DNA from 2 places in the Burkholderia crassaminum genome. Region 2 is predicted to be linked to the other one. Evidence: riboswitches for the same ligand, from Rfam matches in the RefSeq annotation. Region 2 holds a riboswitch; the other holds the start of a gene.
The links. A riboswitch is a leader RNA that binds a small molecule or an ion and turns the genes downstream of it on or off. The one in region 2 is predicted to bind manganese.
Positions count from the first base shown of each region.

Region 1 (3,176 bases), on a different replicon from region 2:
GGGGACGGGCCCGTGGCACGGGCCGGGCGAACCGGGCCATTGTACAAAGGCTTGCGGCTGCGTGCCGGGCGAACTTTTTACCGGTTCCGGGAGTCCGCGTATTATCGGCATCCCGTTACGGTTCGCGCGGTGCGACGAACGGGTGACGGATCGAAGAGGATCAACATGAAACGCGAATGGATTCAACGCGGTACGGGCTGGGCGGTAGTGCTGTGCGTGGCGCTGCTGACCGGCTGCACCAGCTACGTGACGACCCAGGTCACGGCCTTCTCCGACTGGAGCGGCAGCGACGCGACACGCACCTATGCGTTCACGCGCACCGATGCGCAGAAGAACAGCATCGAGCAGTCGACCTACGAGCCGATCGTCGCGAACGAGCTGTCCACGTATGCGTTCCGGCAGGTGCCGCAGGCGCAGGCGCGGTATCTCGTCGGGCTGACCTATGCGGTCGGCAGCGATCTGGTGACGGTGCCGCAGCCGGTCTATTACGATCCGTGGTTCGCGCCCGGGCCGTACTGGGGGCGCGGGCCGTGGGGCCCGTGGGGGCCCTGGGGGCCGATGCCGGCCGGCTATGTCGCGCAGACGTACCAGGTGTTCGACTACACGCTCGGCATCCGCATCACCGAGCGTGCGACGGGCAAGGAGGTCTACAACGTGTCCGCGCGCACGACCGGCGACAACGGCACGCTGCTGTACGCGATGCCGTTCCTCGCGCGTAGCGCGCTCGCCGATTTCCCGCTGTCGAACGGCGCGGTCCGCTCGGTCCGGCTGCCGGTCGACAAGCGCGGGGGCCCGGCGGCACCGGCCGCCAACGAACGCGTGGTGCCGGCGGCTCCCGCTTCGGGTGCAGCCGCCGCGAAGTAACGCGGCGTCAGTCTCGGCGCGGCCGTCCGGCCGCGCCCGCCATCTTCCTCCCCGTCAGACCCCGACGCCCAGCAGCGCCAGCGCGCCGAGCACGACGAACAGCACGGCCGCGATCCCGTGCACGAGCCTGGTCGGCAGGCGGTGCGCGAAGCGGTCGCCGAGCAGGATCGCCGGCACGTTCGCGAGCATCATCCCGAACGTCGTGCCTGCCACCACGCCGATGTAATCCTGGAAGCGCGCGGCCAGCGCGACGGTCGCGATCTGCGTCTTGTCGCCCATTTCCGCGAGGAAGAACGCGACGAGGGTTGCACCGAACACGCCGAGCCGCGAACGGTTGGCATTGGCTTCGTCGGCATCGAGCTTGTCCGGCACGAGAATCCACAACCCCATCGCGATGAACGAGAACGCGAGCGCCCAGCGCATGATCGACGGCGTGACGAGCGCACCGAGCCATTCGCCGAGCGCGCCGGCGAAACCGTGATTCACGAGCGTCGCGACGAGCACGCCGAGAATGATCGGCACCGGCTTGCGATAGCGCGCGGCCAGTACGAGGGAAAGCAATTGGGTCTTGTCGCCGATTTCAGCGAGGGCGACGGCGCCGGTGGAGATCAGGAAGGCTTGAGACACGGATGGGGTTCCACGGGCCGGTGTTGTGCGTGCGAGCGACGATCCACGGTGCGCCGGGCCCTGATGCGGCGCACTGTGAACCATCGGTCTCGCCAGGCCTAGGTGGCTGCGCCCGCCATGGCCGTACGGCCAAGTCTGTTGACGGACGCCTCCGTCACGATGCGCGCCGGGAGCGCGGGACATCGAGCGGAGCGGCTACTCCCCAATGAGCGGCGAATTCTAGCACGGCGCGTCGCGTGCGGGAAAGCGGCCGGGCGGCGCGGCGCCTGGGGGCGGGGCGGGATCGGCGTTCGGCAGTCTCCGGCCGTACGGCGGACTCGGCGGACTCGGCAGACTCGGCAGACTCGGCAGACCCGGCAGACCCGGCAGACCCGGCAGACCCGGCAGACCCGGCAGACCCGGCAGACCCGGCAGACCCGGCAGACCCGGCAGACACGGCAGACACGGCAGACACGGCAGACACGGCAGACACGGCAGACACGGCAGACACGGCAGACACGGCAGACACGGCAGACACGGCAGACACGGCAGACACGGCAGCGGATGCCCGTGCCTGCCGGGACGAGTCCCCGGGAACGCCGTTACGCAGCCGGGCGGCGCGCGGCGCCGCGCTCGTGGACGAGCTTGCCGGCCGCATAGGTGCGGTACACCGCGCGGTCGTCGCCGAGCAGCGCGAACGCGAACAGCAACTCCTCGAGCGAATCCGCACGCTTCGTCCGGCGCGCGAGCAGCGGCGTGGCCTGCGGATCGAGCACGACGAAGTCGGCCTCGGTGCGCGGCGCGAGCGTGCCGACCGTATCGGCGAGGTCGAGCGCCTGCGCGGCGCCGGCCGTCGCGAGCCAGAACATCCGCGTTGCAGTCAGGTGATGCCCCGACAGCCGCGCGACCTTGTGCGCCTCGTTCATCGTCTGCAGCATCGAGAACGACGTGCCGCCGCCGACGTCGGTCGCTAGCGTGACGGGCACGTCGTATTCACCGGCCTTGTCGAAATCGAACAGCCCGCTGCCGAGGAAGAAGTTCGACGTCGGGCAGTGCGCGACGACGGTGCGCGTCTCGGCCATCCGGCGGCGGTCCTCGTCGTCGAGGTGGATGCAGTGGCCGTACACCGCGCGCGGACGCAGCAGCCCGTAGCGGTCGTAGATGTCGAGATAGCTGCGATGGCCGGGGAACAGCTCGGCCACCCATTTCACCTCGTCGACGTTCTCCGCGACGTGGCTCTGCACGAATACGTCCGGATGGCGGCGCGCGAGTTCGCCGCACGCTTCGAGCTGGGCCTCGGTCGACGTTGGTGCAAAGCGCGGCGTGAGCGCGTACATCTGGCGGCCCTTGCCGTGCCAGCGGTCGATCAGCTCGGCGCTGTCGTCGTAACCGGATTGCGCGGTGTCGCGCAGGAACTCGGGGCAGTTGCGGTCCATCAGCACCTTGCCCGCGATCATCCGCAGGTCGCGCGCGTCGCTTGCCGCGAACAACGCATCGGCCGACTGCTTGTGCACCGTGCAGTAGACGAGCGCGCTCGTCGTGCCGCAGGCGAGCAGTTCGTCGACGAAGAAATCGGCGACTTCGCGCGCATGCTCGGGGTCGCCGAACTGGCGTTCGGTCGGGAACGTGTACTTGTCGAGCCACGGCAGCAGGCCCGGCGCCGGCGACGCGATCATGTCCGTCTGCGGGTAGTGGATGTGCGTGTC
Region 1 covers NZ_OZ183799.1:1,114,465-1,117,640, forward strand. Annotated here, with positions in the region: gene ACPTTF_RS05125 (DUF4136 domain-containing protein) at 166-864, shown strand; gene ACPTTF_RS05130 (TMEM165/GDT1 family protein) at 919-1,491, opposite strand; yybP-ykoY riboswitch at 1,570-1,707, opposite strand; gene guaD (guanine deaminase) at 2,073-3,176, opposite strand, start outside.
Region 1: linked by a shared signal. The riboswitch ahead of ACPTTF_RS05130 (TMEM165/GDT1 family protein) and the one ahead of ACPTTF_RS31035 (sodium:calcium antiporter) in region 2 are both predicted to bind manganese.

Region 2 (3,176 bases):
CGGCGATCACGTGAACGTAGGCCGAGCGGATGTTGTGGTCGCGATGGGCTGCCGTTTGCGAACCGTGATCGTGATGTGCGTGATGGTCATCATCGTCGTGATCATGATCGTGGTCGTGCCCATGATGATGGCCGTGCCCATGGTCATGCCCGTGGTGATGGCCGTGGTGATGGCCGCCGCTCAGCAGCCACACGCTGGCGAGGTTCACCGCGAGCCCCAGCACGGCAATCGGAATCGCTTCGCCGAAGTGAATGGGCACCGGAGCCAGCAGACGCGCAACCGCCTCGTAGCCGATCAGGATCGCGATCATCGCGAGCACGATCGCGCTCGTGAAGCCGGCCAGGTCGCCCAGCTTGCCGGTGCCGAACACGAAGCGCGGATCGTCCGCATGCTTGCGCGCATAGGTATAGGCCAGCGCGGCGATCAACATCGCGCCGGCGTGCGTCGACATGTGCAACCCGTCGGCGACGAGCGCGAGCGACCCGAACAGCGTGCCGCCGACGATCTCGGCCACCATCATCGCCGAGCACAGGCCGATGACCATCCACGTCTTCCGTTCGTTCTGCTCGTGCGCATCGCCGAGGAAGATATGGTCATGCCCCGCGCCGAACGCGTCATCCTGGAAAGTATTCATGTCCTGCCCCGATTACTTGAAATAGCTGTGCACCACGTCGATCAGCTGCTCGGTCGCGCTGCCTTCGTGTGCGTCAGGTGCGTGCGCATCGACCAGATGCTCGCGAATGTGGTCTTCCAGCACGACGGCCAGCAAGCCGTTCATCGCGCCGCGGCAACTCGTGATCAATTGCAGGACCTCGTTGCAGCCGTGCTCGTCCCCGAGCGCGCGCTCGATGGCCTCGACCTGGCCCTTGATACGACGCACGCGGTTCAGCAGCTTCTGTTTTTCACGAACGGTATGGCTCATCGATGACGGGCTCCTGTATAGGGAGGGGGAGTATATCTCCGGAAAGCTTCCCCTATAGGGGAGAGGGGTATATTTTTTTGAGATGAAGGCTTGTCGAAAGAAATCCGCTCGGCTAGACTGCCCTTCGTCTTTGGGGAGTAGCCTGCTTTCCTTCCCCGGAAAGCGAACGCGTCAACACACTCGGCCTGCGGCCGTGGCGCGTTCAGCCTGATCGGCCTGGCGAGACCATGGGCGCATCGCGTCGTTCCTGGTCGGACGTCGGCGGATGCGCCATGGTTCGTCAGCGTCCGACCACGGAGTCCCCATGTTCCCCGCCGCCGTCTCCCCGCGTTTCGCCGCCGTCCGCACCCATGCCTGCGGAGGTGCCGCATGACCTTCATGTTTGTCGAACTGGCGGTCATGCTGATCGTCATCCTCGTCGCCGCCGAGGTCTTCACCAATGCGCTCGAACATCTCGGCGAACGCCTGAAGATTTCCGAAGGCGTCACCGGTTCGCTGTTCGCCGCCGTCGGCACCGCGCTGCCCGAAACAATGGTGCCGCTGCTCGCACTCGCCGGCGGCACGGCAAACCAGGCCGTGAACGAGGAGATCGGTGTCGGCGCGATTCTCGGCGCGCCGCTGATGCTCGCCACGCTCACCACGTTCCTGATGACGATCGCGGTGATCCGCTCGCGCGGGCTGCGCGGCACGATCGCGCCCGAACGGACGGGCTTCGTGCGCGACCTGAACTACTTTCTCGCCGCGTTCTCGCTGGCTACCGCCGCGATGTTCGTCCCGCATCACAACGGGGCCGTGCGCGCGCTGCTCGCCGCGATGCTGGTCGGGATCTACGTGATGTATGTCGTGATGACGTTCCGTGCGTCGAACCAGCTCGTCGATGCCGGGCATGGCACCGAAGCGCCGCACACGATGTTCCTGTCGCGCCTGGGTGTGCCGACCAACCTGGCGACCATCGCGCTGCAGCTGCTGATCGGCCTCGCGCTGCTGGTCGGCGGTGCGAAGGGTTTCATTCACGGCGTGGAAGGTGTGTCGCACGTGCTCGGCGTATCGGCACTGCTGCTGTCGCTGATCATCGTGCCGATCGCGACGGAGCTGCCCGAGAAGGTCAACAGCGTGCTGTGGATCCGCCGCAGGAAGGACACGCTCGCGTTCGGCAACATCACCGGCGCGATGGTGTTCCAGGGCACGCTGCTGCCGGCGATCGGCATCATGCTGACGCCGTGGGAGCCGCGCCCCGAAGTGTTGACCGGTGTGATCATCACGCTCGCGGCGGCGGCATGGCTGCGCTTCAATGCGCGCACGCGCGGGCTTGCGATCTGGGCATTGCTGGCGAACGGCGCGGGTTACGCAGGGTATCTGTTCCTGACACTGGCTCGATGATCTGACTCACACGGTCAGATCCCGCTGCCCTGCCCCGGCGCGAACGATGCCCCCCCCGCGCCGCTTGCCCGCGCGGGGTTCAGATGCGCGCCTGGTTCACACGCTGCGACAGTTGTTCGGCGCTTTCCTTGCGCTCGCTGTACCGGTCGGTCAGGTACGTGCCGACGTCGCGCGTGAGCAGCGTGAACTTGACCAGTTCCTCCATGACGTCCACGACCCGGTCGAAATACGCGGACGGCTTCATCCTGTCGTCGTCGCCGAATTCCATGAATGCCTTCGCGACGGACGACTGGTTCGGAATGGTCAGCATGCGCATCCAGCGCCCGAGCACCCGCATCTGGTTGACCGCGTTGAACGATTGCGATCCGCCGCTGACCTGCATGACCGCCAGCGTCTTGCCCTGCGTCGGCCGTACCGCGCCGACCGACAACGGAATCCAGTCGATCTGCGCTTTCATCACGCCGGTCATCGCGCCGTGCCGCTCGGGGGAGCACCACACCATGCCCTCCGACCATTGCACGAGCTCGCGCAACTCCGCCACTTTCGGGTGATGCTCGGGCGCATCGTCAGGCAACGGCAATCCGGCCGGATTGAAGATCCTGACATCGGCGCCCATGGCCGTCAGCAACCGCGCCGCCTCCTCGACCAGCAGCCGGCTGAACGAACGCGCGCGCAATGACCCGTAGAGCAGCACGATGCGTGGCGGGTGCGTCGACGGCCGCGCGGGCTGCAGTGCGCTCGCGTCCGGTACGCGAAAGAGCGTGGCATCGAGTTGCGGCAGATCGTTCAGGCTGTCAGACACGCTTGCCCTCCGCGTCGATCACGATTTCGCCGTCTTCCTTCGCATACGGCCCCTTCTGCGGATCGGGCAGGA
Region 2 covers NZ_OZ183800.1:3,116,614-3,119,789, forward strand. Annotated here, with positions in the region: gene dmeF (CDF family Co(II)/Ni(II) efflux transporter DmeF) at 1-634, opposite strand, end outside; gene ACPTTF_RS31030 (metal/formaldehyde-sensitive transcriptional repressor) at 647-922, opposite strand; yybP-ykoY riboswitch at 1,043-1,217, shown strand; gene ACPTTF_RS31035 (sodium:calcium antiporter) at 1,292-2,302, shown strand; gene arsH (arsenical resistance protein ArsH) at 2,382-3,104, opposite strand; gene arsC (arsenate reductase (glutaredoxin)) at 3,097-3,176, opposite strand, start outside.